Regions from separate parts of the Mesorhizobium sp. M0478 genome, predicted to be linked through region 1. Evidence: predicted binding sites of a transcription regulator. Region 1 holds the regulator's gene; the other holds the start of a gene.
The links. Region 1 encodes HrcA, which represses chaperone genes, less so after heat shock. Its sites were predicted from a motif close to GTTAGCACTCNCNNNNNGNGAGTGCTAAC; they were not measured.
Positions count from the first base shown of each region.

Region 2: groES (co-chaperone GroES) is a predicted target of HrcA. The motif match lies at 6,295-6,323, and genes of this name have one in related genera.

Region 1 covers NZ_JAMYRH010000008.1:117,664-128,278, reverse strand. Annotated here, with positions in the region: gene NKI64_RS19915 (PQQ-dependent sugar dehydrogenase) at 1-1,150, opposite strand, end outside; gene NKI64_RS19910 (hypothetical protein) at 1,257-1,457, opposite strand; gene hrcA (heat-inducible transcriptional repressor HrcA) at 1,494-2,579, opposite strand; gene rph (ribonuclease PH) at 2,728-3,444, shown strand; gene NKI64_RS19895 (VOC family protein) at 3,635-4,045, shown strand; gene rdgB (RdgB/HAM1 family non-canonical purine NTP pyrophosphatase) at 4,045-4,692, shown strand; gene hemW (radical SAM family heme chaperone HemW) at 4,692-5,849, shown strand; gene NKI64_RS19880 (hypothetical protein) at 5,874-6,062, opposite strand; gene NKI64_RS19875 (hypothetical protein) at 6,070-6,255, opposite strand; gene rsmI (16S rRNA (cytidine(1402)-2'-O)-methyltransferase) at 6,428-7,336, shown strand; gene NKI64_RS19865 (YraN family protein) at 7,329-7,706, shown strand; gene NKI64_RS19860 (undecaprenyl-diphosphate phosphatase) at 7,883-8,689, opposite strand; gene NKI64_RS19855 (glutathione S-transferase family protein) at 8,859-9,551, shown strand; gene queG (tRNA epoxyqueuosine(34) reductase QueG) at 9,532-10,615, shown strand, end outside.
Region 2 covers NZ_JAMYRH010000009.1:169,705-180,319, reverse strand. Annotated here, with positions in the region: partial or broken gene NKI64_RS21720 (cupin domain-containing protein) at 1-277, opposite strand, end outside; gene NKI64_RS21715 (GFA family protein) at 460-885, shown strand; gene NKI64_RS21710 (OsmC family protein) at 943-1,458, shown strand; gene NKI64_RS21705 (nuclear transport factor 2 family protein) at 1,535-1,921, opposite strand; gene NKI64_RS21700 (OsmC family peroxiredoxin) at 1,937-2,383, opposite strand; gene NKI64_RS21695 (zinc-dependent alcohol dehydrogenase family protein) at 2,425-3,435, opposite strand; gene NKI64_RS21690 (TetR/AcrR family transcriptional regulator) at 3,538-4,146, shown strand; gene groL (chaperonin GroEL) at 4,218-5,873, opposite strand; gene groES (co-chaperone GroES) at 5,937-6,233, opposite strand; gene NKI64_RS21675 (class I SAM-dependent methyltransferase) at 6,418-7,215, opposite strand; gene NKI64_RS21670 (hypothetical protein) at 7,298-8,167, shown strand; gene NKI64_RS21665 (TetR/AcrR family transcriptional regulator) at 8,164-8,790, opposite strand; gene NKI64_RS21660 (MFS transporter) at 8,961-10,181, shown strand; gene NKI64_RS21655 (bifunctional helix-turn-helix transcriptional regulator/GNAT family N-acetyltransferase) at 10,227-10,615, shown strand, end outside.

The DNA of each region.
Region 1 (10,615 bases):
AGCCGGTCCTCATACCACGGTTCCAGGAGCCGTGCAGGGCGACGAAAGCATCGCCCTTGTACTCGGCCGGAAAATTGTCGCCGTCATAGAAGGCGATGTTGAGCGGCGCCGAATGCGCCTGCATCAGCACGTCGGGCACGGCGACCGAGCCGGCGAGGTCTGGGCGCGCGCCCTCGTGACGCGGGTCCTCGTTGGCGCCGATATAATACCAGGGCCAGCCATAGAAGGCGCCGTCCTTGACTGAGGTGGCATATTCGAACGGCACATCGTCGCCGAGACCGTCGCGCTCGTTGACGACACACCACAGCGCGCCGGTGGCCGGCTGCACGGTCATGCCCGAGCAATTGCGCAGGCCGGTAGCGAGGATGCGGCCATTCTTGCCGTCGGGGCCGAAGGCCAGCACGTCGGCACGGCCATCCTCGGAACCCCAGGTGGCGCCGAGTGGCTGTGATTTTGCCCAGGCGTCAAGGCCGCCCTTCGGTGCCTTCTGCATGCCCTCCGCGACGTTCGATCCGGAGCCGACCGAGAGATACAGCGTCTTCCCGTCCGGCGAGAAGGCGATATCGCGGGTCCAGTGGCCGCCGGTAGGGATGTCGGAGACAATCGTCTCCGGTTCGCCGGAGGCTTTAAGGTCGCCGTCGCGATAGGCGTAGCGGACCACGCTGTCGTTGTTGGCGACGTAGACCCATTGCGGCTTGTCGCCAGGCGGGTAGAAGGCGATGCCATAGGGCTGGTTTAGATTGTCGGCAAAAATGCCCTCTTCGGCCGGCTTCGCGCTACCCTTGGCCAGCCGATAGACGCGGATCTGGTTGGCGTCACTGTCGGCGACGAACAGGTCGCCGTTCGGCGCCACGCGCACGACCCGCGGATTGGAAATGCCGGAAGCAACCAGTTCGGCCGAAAACCCAGGCGGCAGGACGGGCTTCGCGCCCTCGGGCCGATCGCCGAGGCCGGCGCTGTTGGAGGCGGATCCGGTGATGTTGGGTCTTTTCAGATCATCCGGCCTAATCAGCCGGCGCACACCTGGCTTGTCGGCCTTCCAGTCGCCGAAAGCGTCCTTGCCGGTCAGCAGCAGTTGATCAGCCTGCTGGGCGAAGGCGCTGGTGGCCAGAAGCAGGGCAAGGCCTGCGAAGCCGGCAATCCGGATCATGCTGTTCTCCTCGAACTCGCGCCGGTCGGCGCGTCACGACAAGGGAGATATTGTGCGGCCGCCGCAAAAGAGAAGCGTGCGCGCGCAGATTCGACGAGAGAACCGCTCAACTTTCCTCTTCGACGTCCAGATCGTCGTCGAGACGCTTTTCCAATGCGACGAGATCTTCCGGCAGCGGCAAGCCCATGGCGCGCATTTCGCGCAGTTTTTTGCGCAGCTGCTCCTGGATTTCGTGCTCGTCCTCCGGCTGGTTGACCATTTCTTCGAGCAGCATGCTGATCTGGGCCTTGAACGATTCAAGCGCCATTCTGCGCCCTCCTTTACGGTGATCCCGGCTTCGGAATTATCTTAACATCCGGGTAATCAATTGGGCCGTGTAGTCGACCATCGGCACGATGCGGGCATAATTCAGCCTGGTCGGGCCGATGACGCCGAGCGCGCCGACGACGCGGGCGTCCTTGTCGCGGTAAGGTGCCACGACCAGCGACGAGCCGGAGAGCGAGAACAGCTTGTTTTCCGAGCCGATGAAGATCCGCACGCCGGGGCCGTCCTCGGCGAGGTCGAGCAGCTGGATCAGCCCGTCCTGCGTCTCCAGATCCTCGAACAGGTGGCGCAGCAATTCGATATCGGCCTGGGCGGTGACGTTTTCGAGCAAATTGGCGCGGCCGCGCACGATAAGGCGCGCCGGCAGGCCGCTGTCGGCGCCGGCCCACACCGCCAGGCCTTTCTCGACCAGGTCCTGCGACAACGTGTCCAGCGCTGCCCGGGTCTCGTCCTTGATACGGGCGATCTCGATGCGCGCCTCGGCGAGCGTGCGGCCCCTGATATTGGCGTTGAGGAAGTTGGAGGCCTCGTGCAGCTGCGACACGGTGATGCCGGCCGGCAGGTCGACGACGCGGTTCTCGACATCGCCATTCTGCGACACCATCACCGCCAGCGCCTTGGTCGGCTCGAGCTGGATGAACTCGATGTGCTTCAGCGCCACCTCGTTCTTGGTGGCGAGCACCAGGCCGGCGCCGCGCGACATGCCCGACAGCATCTGGCTGGCCTCGGTCAGCATGTGTTCCAGCGTCGCGCCCGAGCCGGAGGCGCGCACCTGCGCCTCGATGACCCGGCGTTCCTCGTCGGAGAGATCGCCAAGCTCCATGAAGGCATCGACGAAGAATCGCAGGCCGGTCTGAGTCGGCAGGCGCCCGGCCGAGATGTGCGGGGCATAGATCAGGCCGAGATGCTCGAGGTCGCTCATCACGTTGCGGATGGTGGCCGGCGACAGCGACGACGGCAGGATGCGCGACAGGCTGCGCGATCCCACAGGCTCACCGTCCTTCAGATAGGACTCGACAATGCGCCGAAAGATGTCGCGCGAACGCATGTCGAGCGACTGCAGCGCGGGCGCCAGCAAACTGGGTTCGGTGACTGCCTTGGTCATTCGAGCCAAAAACCTCCGGCTCAAGGATATAGACTTCCATCGCCCCCGCGCAACCCGGCGTCTATCTGGGGGCCTTTTCCTTTGCGCCATGGGCTGCATGCGTCTACAAGCCGCCGACGCAACCATAAAAGAACAGAAAGAGGCCTCGATGCGCCCTTCCAAACGCCAAGCCGACGAAATGCGCGCCATCTCCTTCGAGCGCGGCGTCTCCAAACACGCCGAAGGCTCGTGCCTGGTGAAATTCGGCGACACGCATGTGTTGTGCACGGCGAGCCTGGAGGAAAAGGTGCCGGGCTGGATGCGCAATTCCGGCAAGGGCTGGGTGACGGCGGAATACGGCATGCTGCCGCGTTCGACCGGCGAGCGCATGCGCCGTGAAGCCTCGGCCGGCAAGCAAGGCGGCCGCACGCTGGAAATCCAGCGGCTGATCGGCCGCTCCTTGCGCGCCGTCGTCGACCTGCAGGCGCTGGGCGAACAGCAGATCACCGTCGACTGCGACGTCATCCAGGCCGATGGCGGCACCCGCACGGCTTCGATCACCGGCGGCTGGGTGGCGCTCTACGATTGCCTGCGCTGGATGGAAGCGCGGCAGATGGCCAGTGTTGCCAAGGTGCTGAAGGACCATGTCGCGGCAATTTCCTGCGGCATCCATGACGGCCAGCCGGTCATCGACCTCGACTACATCGAGGATTCATCTGCCGGCACCGACGCCAATTTCGTCATGACCGGCAAGGGCGGCATCGTCGAGATCCAGGGCACCGCCGAGGGCGAGCCGTTCTCGGAAGGGCAGTTCGCGGAGCTGATGGGCCTGGCAAAGAAGGGCATTCAGCGGCTGGTGAGCTTGCAGCAGATGGCTGTGGCCTGATTGAATTTAACGTGATGACGTCGGCGATCCTTCACACCCCCCTCTGGCCTGCCGGCCATCTCCCCCGCAAGGGGGGAGATCAGAGGTCGCAACCGTTTTCGCCAACCATCAACGTTGAGACGCCGCCAGCGGAACTGCCAATCTCCCCCCTTGCGGGGGAGATGCCCGGCAGGGCAGAGGGGGGTGCCTCGTGACTCCCTCCGCGATTCTGGAATCGGCACTTTACGTCACTGATTTGCCGGCTGCCGAGACCTTCTACTCCGATGTCCTCGGCCTCCCTCTCCTCGGCAAGGTCGACGGCCGCCATCTCTTCTTCCGCTGCGGCCCGGGCGTGCTGCTGGTCTTCAATGCCGAAGCCACCAAAATCCCGCCGGCGCCCGATGCGCGGCTGAAAGTGCCGCCACATGGCACGGTCGGCGAGGGCCATCTCTGCTTTGCCGCAAGTGCGGATGAACTCGCACAGTGGAAGGCGCAACTTGAGGCGAAAAACATCGCCATCGAAAGCGAATTCGAATGGCCGCAGGGCGGGCGCTCGATCTACATACGCGACCCCTCGGGCAATTCGATCGAATTCGCCGAGCCAGGGATCTGGGGCCTTTGATGCATTCTCTCGATGGAAAGAAGATCGTCGTTGCCAGCCACAATGAAGGCAAGCTGCGCGAATTCGCCGACTTGATGGGTCCGTTCGGCTTCGAGGCGAAGTCGGCCAAGGACTACGGCCTGCCGGAACCGGAGGAGACCGGCACCACCTTCGAGGAAAACGCCTACATCAAGGCCTTCGCCGCGGCTAAGGCGACCGGCCTGCCGGCGCTGTCGGACGATTCGGGCCTGTGCGTCGACGCGCTCGACGGCGCCCCCGGCGTCTACACCGCCAATTGGGCCGAAGCTCCCGATGGCAGCCGCGACTTCGGCATGGCCATGCAGCGCACCGAAGTGGCCTTGCAGGAGGTCGGCGCCGCCAAGCCAGCGCAGCGCAAGGGGCGGTTCGTCGCCGTCATCTGCCTGGCCTTCCCCAATGGCGAGGCTGAATATTATCGCGGCGAGGCTGAGGGAACGCTGGTGTGGCCGCCGCGCGGCGAACTCGGCTTCGGCTACGACCCGGTGTTTTTGCCCGACGGTTTCGACAAGACGTTCGGCGAGATGAGCGCTGAGGAAAAACACGGCTGGAAGCCCGGTCAGCCGACGGCGCTGTCGCACCGCGCCCGCGCCTTCCAGAAATTCGCCCGCGCCAGGTTAGGCTCAGCTTAATGTCGCTGGACCGCAGCCCGGGCTTCGGCGTCTACATCCATTGGCCGTTCTGCGCGGCCAAATGCCCGTATTGCGACTTCAACAGCCATGTCCGTCACCAGCCGGTCGACCAGGAGCGCTTTGCCCGCGCCTTCGAGACCGAGCTGAAGACGATGCGCGAGCGGACCGGGGCGCGCGAGGTGACCAGTATCTTTCTCGGCGGCGGCACACCGTCGCTGATGCAGCCGCAGACGGTGGCGGCGGTGCTGGACGCCGTGGCGAAGAACTGGACGGTGCCCGACGGCATCGAGGTGACGCTGGAGGCCAATCCATCCTCGGTCGAGGCCGAGCGCTTTCGCGGCTACCGCGCCGCCGGCGTCAACCGCGTGTCGCTCGGCGTGCAGGCGCTGAACGACAAGGATCTGCGCTTCCTCGGCCGGCTGCACAATGTCCACGAGGCGCTGCATGCAATTGGCCTGGCACGGGACATATTCCCAAGACTTTCCTTCGACCTGATCTACGCCCGCCCCGGCCAGACGCTGGACGACTGGCAGGTGGAGCTCGAACAGGCGATCGGCCATGCCGCCGACCATCTGTCGCTCTACCAGCTGACCATCGAGGAAGGCACGCCGTTCCATGCGCTGCATGCGGCGCACAAGTTTACCGTTCCCGACAATGACCGGGCCGCCGATCTCTATGCGCTGACTCAGGAGGTCACCGCGGCGCATGGCCTGCCGGCCTATGAGATTTCCAACCACGCCAGGCCGGGCGCCGAGAGCCGGCACAATCTGACCTATTGGCGGTATGGCGAATATGTCGGCGTCGGACCGGGCGCGCATGGCCGCTTTATCGAAAACGGCCAGCGCATCGTGACGATCGCCGAGCGGATGCCGGAGACCTGGGCCGGTCTTGTCGAGGCCAAAGGCCATGGCGTCACCGGCGGCGAGGTCTTGACACGCTCGGAGGAGGCCGACGAGTTCCTGCTGATGGGGCTGAGGTTGGCCGAAGGCATCGACCTTTCCCGCTACGAGGCGTTTTCCGGGCGTGGCCTGTCGAGCGCCCGGCTGACCGTACTGCAGGATGAGGGGCTGGTGGCGCCGATCGGCAATGCCAGGCTACGCGCCACGCCAGCCGGCATGATCGTGCTCGATGCCGTGGTGGCGGATTTGGCGCGATAACGCCTTTGAAAAACGTGCTCTTCGTCAAGCGTCGTGCTTGAAGCGGCGCTTGCCGCGGTGTTTCTCGGCATGCGCCTCTCCGGTCCGGGCCGGCTTGGCGTCGCTCTTGTCCCGGCGGACGCTGTTCTGGTCGTTCATCGGATGCGGCGGCGCGCCTTCGCGGGCGCTCTTCGTTTCAAGACGGGTGATGAAGATATCGAAACGATTGGGCATCGTACGGTCAGTGCTCCGTCGTGCTGTCCGGTTTGTTGTCCGAAAGCCTGACATTCGTCGGCAAGGCGGTGGCCGCCCGACTGGTCAGGCCGGTGTCGCTCTCGGCGAGCGCACGCTTGCCCTTTGGCGCGGGCACGCGGTTGCGCCCGGCATAGTAGGGCTCGAAAACGTCCTGCAATTCCAGGCTGTCCATCCTGTCCTCCTCCTCAAGAGACTCAGGTATTCAATCCGCCAGCCACGCTTTCGTTCCCCACTGTGGCAAAGACATGGCCGCCGGGTTACATCGGCGTCAGGTTTGGCCCGACGTTCGGGAGTTTTGCAACCCGGCGCGCGCCATGCCAAACAGGGCGAAATGGAGAGACCCGGTGACCGGCGAGAAACGCAGCTATGTGATCGGGCAGACCGAGCTCGCAGTCCGGCCGCTGGCGCCGGCGCTGTATCTGGTGGCGACGCCGATCGGCAATCTCTCCGACATCACGCTGCGCGCGCTGGAAACGCTGGCGGCCGCCGACGTCGTCGCCTGCGAGGACACCCGCGTCTCGCGCGTGCTGCTCGACCGCTACGGCATCCGCCGCCGCACCACGGCCTATCATGAACACAATGCCGGCGAGGCCGGACCGAAGCTGATCGCGGCACTCGAGGCCGGGCAGAGCGTGGCGCTGATTTCGGATGCCGGCACGCCGCTGATCTCCGACCCAGGCTACCGGCTGGTCGGCGAAGCGCTGGAGCGCGGCCTGCGCGTGGTGCCGATCCCCGGCCCATCGGCGCCGCTGGCGGCGCTGACGGCGTCGGGCCTGCCGTCCGACGCCTTCCTGTTTGCGGGGTTTTTGCCGGTGAAATCTGGGCAGCGGCTGACCAGGCTGGAGACCTTCAAGACGGTGCCGGCAACGCTGATCTTCTTCGAGTCGCCACGCCGGCTGGCCGATACGCTGCTTGCGATGGTCGAGGCGCTGGGTGGTGGGCGCAAGGCCGCCATCGGCCGCGAGCTGACCAAGACTTTTGAAGAGATGCGGACGGGAACGCTGCAGGCGCTGGCCGACCACTATGCGGCGGCTGACACGCCGAAGGGCGAGATCGTCATCTGCGTCGGACCCGCCGAGATCAAGGCCGACCAACCCGCCGACATCGACCGGCTGCTGCTGTCGCTGGCCGCCGAAATGCCGGCGTCCAAGGCGGCGGCGGAAGCGGCGAAGATGACAGGCGGGCAGAAGCAGTCGCTCTACCGCCGGCTGCTGGAACTCAGGAATGCGGTTGGAGAAGGCGAAGGTGGCTGAGCGCCCGGCCGCCAGCCGCCAAAAAGCCTATCGGCGCGGCCATCGCGGCGAGTGGCTGGCGGCAGCGGCGCTGATGCTGAAAGGTTATCGCATCCTCGCCCGCCGGCATCGCACCCGCTTCGGCGAGATCGACCTGATCGCCAGGCGCGGCGACCTGGTGCTGTTCGTCGAGGTCAAGGCGCGGCGCACGCTGATGGAAGCGATGGAGGCGATCGGCCACGAATCGGAGCACCGCATCGAGGGCGCCGCCGACATCTGGCTGTCGCGGCATCCGGACTACGGCAGATTGTCGATGCGCTTCGACATGATCGCGGTGCTGCCCTGGCGCTGGCCGGTGCATGTCGAGAACGCGTTTTTTGGGAGGAGTTAGCGGCCTTTACCCTCCCCCTTGTGGGGAGGGTCGGTGAGCAAGCGACTCGACGCGTCGTTGGCGAAACGGGGCGGGGGTGTGGCGCCCCCACCCCGATCCGCTTTGCGGATCGACTGACCGGGGCGAGCCGCCTGTCTCGCCCGTCCTTCGGACCCCCACAAGGGGGAGGGTAAAGCTCACCCCCAAATGAAAAGCGCCACCAACCCAACCGCTCCCACCACCAGGCGCCACCAGCCGAACAGCGAATAGCCGTTGCGCGAGACGTAATCGAGCAGGAAGCGGACGACGATCAGCGCGGTAAGGAAGGCGGCGATGAAGCCGATAGCGATGATCGGCAGGTCGGCGCTGCTCAGCACGTTGCGGTTCTTGAACAGATCGAAGGCGAAGGCGCCGACCATGGTCGGGATGGCGAGGAAGAAGGAGAATTCCGCCGCCGCGCGCTTGTCGACGCCCAGCAGCAGCGCGCCGACGATGGTCGAGCCGGAGCGCGACGTGCCGGGGATCAGCGACAGGCACTGGAACAGGCCGATCTGCAGGTAAAGCCTTGTCGGGAAGCGCTCGACATCGCGATAGACCGGCTGCAGCTTCATGCGGTCCACGACCAACAGCACGACGCCGCCGATGATCAGCATGATGCAGATCAGCCTTGGCGATTCGAACAGCACCGTTTTGATGAAATCATGCGCCAGCGCGCCGATGATGGCGGCCGGCAGGAAGGCAATCAGGATGCCGATGACGAAATGCCGCGTCAGCCGGTCATGCGGCAGGTCGAGCAGCATCTGCCACAGGCGGCGGAAATAGACGCTGAGGATCGCCAGGATGGCGCCGAGCTGGATCAGGATCTCGAACGCCTTGCCGGTGGAATGGAAGCCGAGGAAATGGCCGGCGAGCAGGATATGGCCGGTCGAGGAGACCGGGATGAACTCGGTCAGCCCCTCCAGCAGGCCGAGCAGCAGGGCTTCGACGATGGTGTGGCTATCCATGGCAACCTCGGCATTCAAGGGACGGAAGGAAACGGCTGGCAAAAGGGCTTGCTTGTCACGGCGCGGAAGTCCCCCTATAGGTCGCAGCACCGTGACGGCCGCATGACGGGCCGCCAAGACTTACCGGTGCGGACGGCGATTCGCCAGTGCGCCTTAATATCGCGGAATCATGCTGACGCTTTTCCATCACCCGATGTTCGCCACCTGCCGCTTCGTGCGCCTCGCCTTCGGCGAATATGGCGAGGAGCTGGCGCTGATCGAGGAAAAACCGTGGACGCGGCGCAAGGAGTTTTTGGCGCTGAACCCGGCCGGCACCTTGCCTATCCTGCTGGCCGAAGGCGACGTGCCGATCGTCGGCGCCATGGTGATCGCTGAATATCTCGACGAAACACGTGGTGTCCTGAAGCGCGACAAGCGCCTGTTTGCGGAAGACCCGATGCAGCGCGCCGAAATCCGCCGCCTGACCGACTGGTATCTCAACAAGGCCGAGAGCGAAGTGACCCGGCATCTGGTGCGCGAGCGCGTGCTGAAGCCGGTGATGCCGGAAACGGCGGGCGGCGGTTCCCCCGATTCGGCGGCGATCCGCGCGGCGCGCGCCAACATTCGCCAGCACATGAAGTACACCAACTGGCTGGCCGGCACCCGTCATTGGCTGGCCGGCAGCAAGGTCACCTATGCCGACCTGGCGGCAGCGGCGACGCTGTCGGTGCTGGATTATCTCGGCGAGATCGATTGGCGCGAGCATGCCGCGGCGCGCGAATGGTACACGCGGGTGAAATCGCGGCCGTCGTTCCGGCCGCTGCTCTCCGACCGGGTTCGCGGCCTGTCGCCGGTTTCGCATTATGCGGACCTCGACTTCTAGAAGCCAAACCCTGCGCGCGCTGATCGACGCCGAGGCGCGGCGCGCCGGCTTCGATGCGGTTGCCGTCATCACGCCTGACGCGATCCCGCTGGCGCCGGCCAGATTGGCAGAATTCGTCGCCGATGGTTTTCACGGTTCGATGGCGTGGATTGCGGAGACGCTCCAACGCCGCAGCGAGCCTTCGACGCTGTGGCCCGAGGTGCGCTCGATCATCGTGCTGGCAATGAATTACGGCCCCGACCACGATCCGCGTGCGCTGCAGGCAAGGCGCGATCGCGGCGCGATCTCGGTCTATGCGCAAAACCGCGACTATCACGAAGTGATGAAGGGCCGGCTGAAGGAGATCGCCGGCAAGATCGTGGCGCGGGCCGGCGGCGACGTGAAGGTTTTCGTCGATACGGCCCCGGTTATGGAAAAGCCGCTGGCTGAGGCCGCCGGGCTCGGCTGGCAAGGCAAGCACACCAATCTGGTCAGCCGCGAGCACGGCTCCTGGCTGTTTCTCGGCACCATCTTCACCACGGCGGAGCTCACGCCAGATGCGACCGAGGTAGACCATTGCGGTTCCTGCCGCGCCTGCCTCGACGCCTGCCCGACCGATGCCTTTCCGGCGCCCTACCGGCTCGATGCCAGGCGCTGCATCTCCTACCTGACCATCGAGAACAAGGGGCCGATCCCGCAAGAATTCCGCGAAAAGATCGGCAACCGCATCTATGGCTGCGACGATTGCCTTGCCGCCTGCCCGTGGAACAAGTTTGCCCGCGCCGCTTCGGAAGCCAAGCTTGCTGCCCGCGACGAACTGCGCGAGCCGCCGCTGGGCGAGCTGTTGCAGCTAGACGACACGGCGTTCCGGACCTTTTTCTCCGGCTCGCCGATCAAGCGCATCGGCCGCGACCGCTTTGTCCGCAATGTGCTGGTTGCCGCCGGCAATTCCGGCGATGTTTCGCTGGCCGGCCCGGTGCGCGATCTGCTTGGCGATGCCTCGCCGCTGGTGCGCGGCGCGGCGATCTGGGCGCTGTCGCGGCTGGTGCCGGCCGCCGAATTCAACAGGCAGGCGGCGATCTACT
Region 2 (10,615 bases), on a different contig from region 1:
CGCCGGATTGCTTAATGTGCGGGTCGCTCCTGGTGAAGACGACGACTTCGCCGGCCTCCAGCGCGATCGCTTCCTGGCCGACGATGCGCGCGAAGCAGCGACCGGCCGTTACCACATGGTAGGAGATCAGATGGTCCGCACCGGGCAGGATCTTCGGCCGGATGGACGATGGCGCCGGCGAGCAGACGGCCCACGGCTCGTGGCCCTCAATGTCAAAAAACGTCGCGCCGGTAAGGCGTACCGTCCTCAACAGGTCAGACAGAGCATCCCCGGCCATTCCGTTTCGTCCCGCACCCGGCTAGCCGGTGAGCCATCCCTTTCGAGTTCCGGACGCGCTGTCAAGCGAGGCGGACGCCGTATCATTCAGTTCGCGGCCAGAACTCCTAAACCTGCACCGGTGCTCAAGCGCTGCCGAGAGTGGGCGCTGAGTGCTGTCGAAACCAACCAGGGACAAAAGTCATGACGGTACATAAGGGCGGGTGTTTTTGCGGCGCCGTGGAAATCGAAGTGCACGGAGCCGCCGAGGCAATGGGCTATTGCCATTGCGGTTCTTGTCGATCGTGGTCGGCGTCTCCCGTGAACGCATTCACGCTGTGGAAGCCTCAGAACGTCAAGGTCACCGGGGGCGCGGAGTTCCTGTCCGGGTTCGAGAAGACCGAAATGAGCGATCGCCAGTTCTGCACGAAATGCGGTGGTCATCTGATGACCGTTCATCCGCCGCTCGGCCTGGTCGATGTCTATGCGGCAACGATACCAGGCGTGAAATTCACGCCTGGGGTTCACGTCAACTACGCTGAGACCGTGCTGCCGATGAAGGACGGGCTGCCCAAGCTCAGGGACTTTCCGGCTGAGCTCGGCGGCTCCGGCATCGCGGTGCCGGAATAAGGGCCCGGCCACTGCTCGCCATTTTTGACAACGACAATTCAAGACAGGAGATTGTTCATGGAAATCGCAACATTTCGCGCCACGCAGGAGCCGATCAAGGATCTCTATCGCAGGGATGCGAAGGCCGCGTTCCTCACCTTGAAGGCCAAAGGCGTCGCCGACGCGTCCACCGTCACCTGCCAGGTCGAGACCGGACGCGGGCTGGCGCTTGCCGGCATCCATCCGATGGCCGGGGGCAGCGGCCAGGAACTGTGCTCCGGCGACATGCTGCTGGAGGCGCTGATCGCATGCGCCGGTGTCTCGATGCGCGCGGCGGCGGCCGTGCTCGAAATTCCGATCAGGTCCGCCGAAGTTTCCGCGGAAGGTGACGTCGATCTTCGCGGCACGCTCGGCGTGACTGCGGGTGTTCCAGTGGGCTTCAAGGAAATCCGCTTGCGGTTCGACATCGACACCGACGCTCCCCAAAGTCAGCTCGACCAACTGCTCGAACTCACGGATCGCTATTGCGTGATCTTCCAGACCATCCAGAACAGTCCCAGCACCACGGTGAAGCTGCACCGCGTCATCCAGTGACCAGAAAACCGGCCCGGAAACTCGACTTGAGCGAGATTCCGGGCTGGGAACGGTAGTGCCGTATCGGGCAACGCTTCTATCCCTTGACGTAACCCATCGCCTCGACGATCAGCCCGTCCGCGACACGCATCAGGTTGACGCCGCGGATGGAGTTGCCGTCGGCCATGAAGTAGCGCCAGCGGATCGTCGCCCGTTCGCCGGCGACGAAGGTTTCCTCGAGGTCGAAGCGCGTGCCGGGCTGGGTAGCGATCGCCGACCATAGGTCAATGCACGCCTCTTTGCCGGCATGGCGGGCGCCGTCCGGCGCCGGCACGGTGTTTTCGATAACGCAATCCTGCGCCACCAACTCGGCAAGCGCGGACGGATCGTGCAGCTGGAACACATCGTTGAAGCGATGCATGATCTCGGCCGTCTGCCGGGACAAATCATTCCCGGCTGCGTCCATGATAAGCTCCTGTTTCATCATATTCTCCCGGTTTCATTGATCTTTGACGGCTTTGACCAGCACGGCCTTTAGGGCGATCTGAGGCACGCCGGCCAAGGCGCGCGAGACGAGGCAAGTCGCCTTGGCCGACTGCGCCAGGCGTTCGAACTCGTCTTCGGCGAGATCCGTGACCTCCGCCTCCGTTTCGAGCTCGATGCGGGTGATCGTCGGCCCGGCGGCGGTCGCGCCGAGATGCACCTTGGCGACGGTGCGGATGGTGCGGGCGACGTGGCCTTCCTGGCCGAGGATGAAGGTCAGCGCCATCGAGAAGCAGCCGGCATGTGCTGCCCCGATCAGCTCTTCGGGATTGGTGCCCGGACCGTTCTCGAACCGCGACGGAAAGGAATAGGCGCCTTCGAAGACGCCGCTGCCAAGCCGCAGACGGCCGCCGCCTTCCTTCAGCGTGCCTTGCCATTCTGCGGAAGCTTCACGGATGGTCATGGTCGTTCTCCTGGTTCGGGGTTGAAAAGCGGGCAATTGGGTCAGGCGCAGTCGATGACAACCTTCCCGAACACGTCGCCCTGCTGGAAGTGGCGGTACGCTTCGGGGGCTTCGGCAAAGGGGAAGACCCTGTCGACAACGGGCTTGAGGCGATGCTGCGACACGGCGCGCAGCATGGCCTCGAGATTGCTGCGGCTGCCGACGAACAGGCGGCTGATGGTGGCGAGGCTGCGCTGATAAAGCGCTGCCGGCATCTCGATCGATCTGCCACTGGCGTCCTGCAGCGTCAGCAGCACGATGTGTCCATAAAGCGTGCTGGCAATCAGCGACTGCGCGAAGGTGGCCGGGCCGCCGGTTTCGACGACGAGGTCGATGCCGCCTGTCTGCTCGCGCGCCCAGCCGCCCCATTCCGGTATGTCGGTGCTGGAGACAACGAGGTCGGCGCCCAGCGCCCGCAGCCTGTCGGCCTTCTCCGCGCGCGATGTGATGGCGACAACCCGGCAGCCGAGCAACTTGGCGAACTGCAGAGCAAACAGCGAAACGCCACCCGAACCGATGGTGAGAACCCATTGACCAGGCTTCGGAATCCGGGTCCCGGTCACCGCGTTCCAGGCCGTCACGCCGGCGCAGGTCAGCGTCGCCGCTTCGTGCCAGCTCAGATGATCGGGCAGTCGCGCCGCCCATTGTTCGTCGAGCACGGCAAACTCAGTCAGCATGCCGTCAAGCGTACAGCCGAGCTGGTCGATCAGACCGGCATTGATGCGGCCATCGATCCAGCGGGCGAAGTAGCTGCCGGTGACGCGGTCGCCGACGGCAAAACGGGTGACGGCATCGCCGATTGCGACGACGTCACCGGCTCCGTCGCTCAGCGGCACGATGCCTTGCCGCGCCGGCAAGGGATAGGTGCCGCCAAGGATCATCGTGTCGCGCCGATTGAGCGAGGCGGCGCGGACTCGCACCACGATCTCATGCGGTTTCGGTTCCGTCCGCGCCTCGTCGCGCATCGCCAGGGATTCGGTTCCACCAAACCCTTCGAGACGGTAGCTGCGCATGTCACTCCCCTTAATAGTATATAGACTGATCCACATATTATATAGACCGATTGTCATATTCTTGGCAAGGCCTATAATGCGTCACTGCTGACAGAGGTTGACATGGCCAACGACACCCGCACCCGCATACTCGAGACCACAGGCTTGTTGCTCAGGCAGCGCGGCTATCACGGCACCTCGCTCAACGACATTCTGGGCGCCAGCGGGGCGCCGCGCGGCTCGCTCTATTTTCATTTCCCAGGCGGCAAGGACCAACTGGTCATCGAGGTGACGCGCAACAGCGTTGCCGACGTCACGAAAAGGCTGGGCGAAGCACTGGCAGCCGAGAGCGATCCTGCAGTGGCCGTCCATCACATCTACCAGTCGGTCGGGCGCATGCTGGAGGACAATGATTTTTCGCTGGGTTGCCCCATCGCGCCGGTGGTGCTGGATTCACCCACCGATGTGCCGGAACTGGCGGAACTCTGCCGATCGGCTTTCGAGCAATGGATCGGCTTGCTGCGACAGGCCTTTGTCAGGGCAGGAGTGCCCGAACGCCGGGCGCATGCCCTGGCACTGCTGGTCGAATCCTCGCTGGAAGGGCTGATGGTGATTGCGAGGGCCACCCGCGATCGTGGCCCGGTGCTGGTGGTGGCCGACGAGGTGGCGGCGCTTGTCGAGCAGGCGGTGCTTGCAGGCAAGGTTGCGCGGCAGGCGGACAGCGCCGCCTAACCATCCGCTTTCCAAAACAAAAAGGGCGCCTCTCGGCGCCCTTTCCGTATGCATAAGCCGGATAGCTTGGATTAGAAATCCATGCCGCCCATGCCGCCCATGCCGCCGCCGCCCATGCCGCCAGGCATGCCGCCGCCAGCAGACTCCTTCTTGGGAGCCTCCGCGATCATGGCTTCGGTGGTGACGAGCAGGCCGGCGACCGAAGCCGCGTCCTGGAGAGCGGTACGAACGACCTTGACCGGGTCGACGATGCCCATGGCGATCATGTCGCCATACTCGCCGGTCTGGGCGTTGTAGCCGTAGGTCGCGCCCTTGTTGTCGAGGATCTTGCCGGCAACGATCGAAGCTTCAGCACCTGCGTTCGAAGCGATCTGACGGGCCGGAGCCTGCAGTGCACGACGAACGATGTTGATGCCGGCAGCCTGGTCGGCATTGACGCCGGTGACCTTGATGTTGGCCGAAGCGCGCAGGAGAGCGACGCCGCCGCCTGCAACGATGCCTTCTTCCACGGCCGCACGGGTCGCGTTGAGGGCGTCATCGACGCGGTCCTTCTTTTCCTTGACTTCGACTTCCGTCGCGCCGCCGACACGGATCACCGCAACGCCGCCGGCGAGCTTCGCCAGACGTTCCTGCAGCTTCTCCTTGTCGTAGTCCGACGTGGTCTCTTCGATCTGCTGCTTGATCTGGGCAACGCGGCCCTGGATCTCGGCCTTCTTGCCGGCGCCGTCGACGATGGTGGTGTTCTCCTTGGAGATCGACACCTTCTTGGCGCGGCCGAGCATGTTGAGGCCGACATTCTCGAGCTTGATGCCGAGGTCTTCCGAGATGACCTGGCCACCGGTCAGGATGGCGATGTCTTCCAGCATGGCCTTGCGGCGATCACCGAAGCCTGGCGCCTTGACGGCGGCGATCTTCAGGCCGCCGCGCAGCTTGTTGACGACCAGCGTGGCCAGAGCCTCGCCTTCGACGTCTTCCGAGATGATAAGAAGCGGCTTGGAGGTCTGCACGACGGCTTCGAGAACCGGCAGCATGGCCTGGAGGTTGGACAGCTTCTTCTCGTGCAGGAGGATGTAGACGTCCTCGAGCTCGGCAACCATCTTGTCGGCGTTGGTGACGAAGTAGGGCGAGAGATAGCCGCGGTCGAACTGCATGCCTTCGACGACTTCCAGCTCGGTCTCGGCGGTCTTGGCTTCCTCAACCGTGATGACGCCTTCATTGCCGACCTTCTGCATCGCTTCGGCGATCATGGCGCCGACCGACTCGTCGCCATTGGCCGAGATCGTGCCGACCTGGGCAACTTCCTCGGAGGTCTTGATCTTCTTGGCAGCCTTGCCGAGAGCCGCAACGACTTCGGTGACGGCCAGATCGATGCCGCGCTTCAGATCCATCGGGTTCATGCCGGCGGCAACGGCCTTGTGGCCTTCCTGGACGATCGACTGCGCCAGAACGGTCGCGGTCGTGGTGCCGTCGCCGGCGATGTCGTTGGTCTTCGAAGCAACTTCGCGGACCATCTGCGCGCCCATGTTTTCGAACTTGTCTTCAAGCTCGATTTCCTTGGCGACGGTGACGCCGTCCTTGGTGATGCGCGGTGCGCCGAACGACTTGTCGATGACGACGTTGCGGCCCTTGGGGCCGAGCGTGACCTTCACTGCGTCGGCGAGGATGTTGACGCCGCGCAGCATGCGCTCGCGGGCGTCGCGGGAGAATTTTACGTCTTTAGCAGCCATTTTTTAGCTCCTGGCAGGGGGCTTGCGATCAAGCCCGAAATTAGTTGACGGTGAGGCCGATGATCAGCCGATGATGCCCATAATGTCGGATTCCTTCATGATCAGAAGGTCTTCGCCATTGAGCTTGACTTCGGTGCCCGACCACTTGCCGAACAGGATGCGGTCGCCGGCCTTGACGTCCAGCGGGACCAGCTTGCCGGCTTCGTCGCGAGCGCCGGAGCCGACGGCGATGATCTCGCCTTCCTGCGGCTTTTCCTTTGCCGTATCCGGGATGATGATCCCGCCGGCGGTCTTGGATTCGGATTCGACCCGGCGTACGACCACGCGGTCATGAAGCGGGCGGAACTTCGACTTTGCCATTTTTTCTTCCTCGAATGAGAACGGTGAGAGCTGTTCCTCGATCCGGCGGTGCCGGATGTGCGTTAGCACTCACCTGGGGAGAGTGCTAACGTGCGCTGAAATAAGCGCGTGGCTTTCGAGAGTCAAGGCGAACGGTGAGCACAATTGTGCCAATTGGAGCCGTGCCGCGATCCGACGGCAGACCCTACCGGCGCCGCGGCGATTTAAGCACCAGAAGCGGGCATCGTTCCGCCAGCCCATAACCCCCTGTCGGCGCGAGGCGGACACTGTCAAAAAACCGGCTCGCCTCTTCGACCAGCGTCGCCGCCGGGGCGAAACTGTAGACAGTCTGCGAATTCGCATAGACATCGATGGTGCCGATGACCGGCATCTCCCATCCGGTCGTCGCGGCAAGGGCCTCCCGGTCGGCAAACAGCGCATCGAAGGCGTCGAGGATCGCCCGCACCGGAATGGCGCGGTCGGGATCGCCGCCGGCACAAGCCATGGCAATGCGCCATTTGAGTTCGTGGAAGGTCGCGACACCACCGGACAGCGTCAGCGCCCGGACCTCCTGCAGATCGTCCGGCACCTGAGGGCTTGCATAGGCGCGCAATGCAGCCCGCCCACCGGACTTCAGCACACGCGCGATCTCGGCAAGCAGCGCCTGCCGTGCAACCGAGGAGTCCAGCGCCGACAGGCAGCCGTCGCCGATCACCGCCCCGGCGCTTTCGTCGCCCAGCGGCAACTCCAGCCAGTTGCCGATCACCGCCTTGCGTGAGGCGGTATCGCCCGGCCAGATGCCCGATATCATGGCAGTGGACTCGTCGATCGCGAGCATGGTCCTTCCGAGGCCGGCAAGCTCCGGCGTGACCCCGAGCAGCACCACATCGACTGATTGCAGGCTAAGTTCGCGCTCATAGGCGGCGACAGCTTCCGGGGGCGGACACAGCGGCGACCCGAGAAGCCGCCAATGACGGCGAATTGCGTCCCAATGCTCAGTCATGCGGAACGGTTTGGGGAAAGGCTGGACATATTTCCTTCCAGGCTGTTGGTTGCCTTGCGAGTTACCTCATGCAGGAAAGGCCATGGCCCGCATTGCCGTCATAACGCATGAATTTGACCGCTTCCAGAGCCGGCGGGGCCTCCTGCTGCGCCAGGACAGCCCCTACATGCTGTTCGACGTCCTGGCGGAGCTGAAACGGCGCGGTCACTCCGTGCAGATCATGCGTGGACCCTCGGCAAGTCATAACGCCGATATTGCCGTCCTGCATGTCGACGCGACAGTGACGCCATCGGACTATGTCGACTACGCGCGCGGATTTCCGATTTGTCTCAATCTTGGTGCAACCGACATTTCCAAGCGCCGCATCAGCGGTGCGATCCTCGAGGAGGGTGCCAACTGGAGCGGCCAGGTCATCGTCAAGAGCAACCTCAATCATTGGGGGACGCCCGAGGAGCAGCTCAACCGAAAATCCGTTCGCGCCGGCAAGGCAGTGCCTTTCCCGGGCGCGCAGACCTTCGACCGTTATCAGGTGCATGCCTCGCTGGCCGATGTGGCGCCGGAGATTTTCAGGCGTGCCGACCTGATCGTGGAAAAATTCATTCCCGAAATCGAGCCCGACGGGTTTGCGGCGCGGTTCTGGATATTCTGCGGCGATCGGGAGCGCTGCACCCGCTATGTCTCGCCGCAGCGCCTGGTCAAGGGCGACGACACCGTCCGCCGGCAGCCGGTTGCGGTTCCCGACGAACTGCGCGCCTTGCGTCGGAAGCTGGGCTTCGACTATGGCAAATTCGACTTTGTCGTGCATGAGGGCAGGGCCGTGCTGCTCGATGCCAACAAGACCCCAGGTCGCGCCAGGAACCTGTCGAAGATTGTTGCCGCCGGCACAGCCAACCTGGCCGACGGCTTCGAAAACCTCATCCACCAGACCGGACGGGGTCGAATCGGGCGCTAGAGAAACAGTCCCAACTGCGTATGGATGATCGACCGGTAGTCCTCGATGGTGTGGCGGCTTTCCTCCTGGTTCTGGGTCAGCGCCATGCGCACGACGCTGCCGGCCAGCTGGAAGATCAGGAAAACCATACGGCCGAACTCATTGCGTCGCTCTGGCGCGAGAAAGGGGCCGACATGGTCGCAGAACATCGTCGCCTGGCGCCGGGTTTCGGCGATGTCGAGATTCTTCAGCGCCTTGTCAGCCTGGATGGCGTTTTGCAGGTCCTGAATGGCGGGGTCGCCGGCGACGCGCTCATAGTAGTCGTCGAGCAGCCGGTCGGCCGCAGCGATAACGTCGCTCAGCCCGCCGACGTCGGCAACGATCGCGGCAAGCCGGGCGCGGCTCACTTCGGAGAATCGCTCGTAGAGCATTGCCAGGATCGCCGACTTGTTGGGGAAGTAATGATAGACGGTGGCGATCGGCCCGCCGGCCTGTGCGCCGACTTCCTTCATGGTGACGGCGTCGATGCCTTTCTCTCCGATCAGCCGCATGGTCGTCGACAGGATGGCGTCGATGCGCTCGCGGCTGCGCTCCTGTTTGGGCCTGCGCCTCGGTTCGGTCGTCATCTGCACTGCTTCGTTCATGCCGCCATCCTCTCGATCGCCCAGACCATTCGATCGCCAAGACCATCCCCAGCCTTGTTGGTGCCAAGTCCCGCTACTGATTGACAAACGAATATGATCGAGTATCAGTTTCTAAATGCTGACAGACTGTCAGTTTTTTTGCCGTCAGGCAAGGACGTTGGGAGGCGACCGTGACTTCTGCTGGTAACGCGGATGCCGGGAACGGCGACTGGCTGGTCGGCAACCCCACTGGGGCGCAACTCGCCTCGGCATTGTGGATCGGCTCGGTCGGGCTGCTCATTCTCGGGCTGCAGCCGGTGCTTCTCGGCGCGCTCTACACCGAAGGGCATGTCAGCGGTGACGAACTCGCGCTGGTCGCCACGGCGGAGATGATCGCCATCGGCATCGGATCGGCGGCCATCGCCATGATGCTGTCCGCCCACAATATGCGCTTGAAAAGTGCCGTCCTTCTGCTCTTGCTGGCGCTGGCGAACGGGGCGACCGCCCATGCGCTGACCTCGACCTCGCTGATTGCCGCCCGCGCGGTGGCGGGCCTCGCCGAGGGTGGGCTGGTGGCGGTCGCCACGGAACTGATCGCCCGTTCGCGCCGGGCCGAGCGCATCGGCGGCTTCTTCGTCACCCTTCAGACCCTGGCGCAATGCGCCCTTGCCCTGCTGCTGGCGCTTTACGTCATCCCGGCCGCCGGATCGGCAGGCGGCTTCATCGTCCTTGCCGTCGTCTGCATCGCTTCGGTGGCGGTCGCCTTCATCGTCCCCGATAGCTATGCCGACCTGCCCAAGGAGGAACAGTTCAGCAATGTGCTGACCGTTCCTTCGCTTGCCGCTTTGCTGTGCGTCTTCTGCTACTTTATGTTCTTCGGCTCGGTCTGGGCGTTTCTCGAGCCGCTTGGCGCACAATACGGCATCGATGGCCGCAGCGTCGGCCTGATCGTCTCGGCCAGCCTGGCATTGCAGGTGCTGGGCGCAATGACGGCTACCGTCTTCGAGGCGCGTATCGACTACCGCTTCGCCATCGTGGCGATCGGCGTGGTCGCCGTCGCCAGTTCCGTGGTGCTCGCCGGCAGCCCCGGCCTGACGGTTTTCTGGGTCGCGGCCTTGATCATGGGCTTCATCCTTCTGTTCATCGTGCCCTATCAGATCCGGCTGGCGATCACCGCCGACGAGACGCGCACGGCCGTGCTTCTGGTGCCGGCGGCCCAGCTTTTCGGTCTGGCGATCGGCCCGGTCGCGGCATCGCTGCTGATCGACGGCAAGGATTTTCGGCCGGTGCCGGAATTTGCCGCCGCCAGTGCTGCGGCCAGCGTTGTGCTGCTCGGCCTGTTCGTCCTGATCGCACGGCGCCGCCCGCCATCGCCTGAGACACGACCGGGGGAGCATCTCCTCGATACTTGACTAAGTCAAATAAATGACCGATCGTTGATGGGCAGGAGGCTTCCCATGACGATCCATCATCAACACGGCAAGGAACGCATCGACGCGGTGCGGGCTTTCAACCGCTTCTACACCCGCCAGATAGGTCTGCTCGACGAAGGCCTGCTGAAAAGCGCCTTCTCGCTGACCGAGGCGCGGGTGCTCTACGAACTGGCGCATCGCGATGGCCTGACCGCCAGCGATCTCATCCGCGATCTCGGCCTCGACGCCGGTTATGTCAGCCGGCTCCTGAAGAAGTTCGAGCACCTGCAGCTGATTGCGCGCGCGCCGCTGGCGTCGGATGCGCGGCAGTCGTCGATCACGCTGACGCCGGTGGGCCGGCAGGCCTTCGCGCCGCTGAACCGGGCTTCGCACGACCAGGTCGCGGCCTTGCTGGAGCGGCTTCCTGCTGCCGA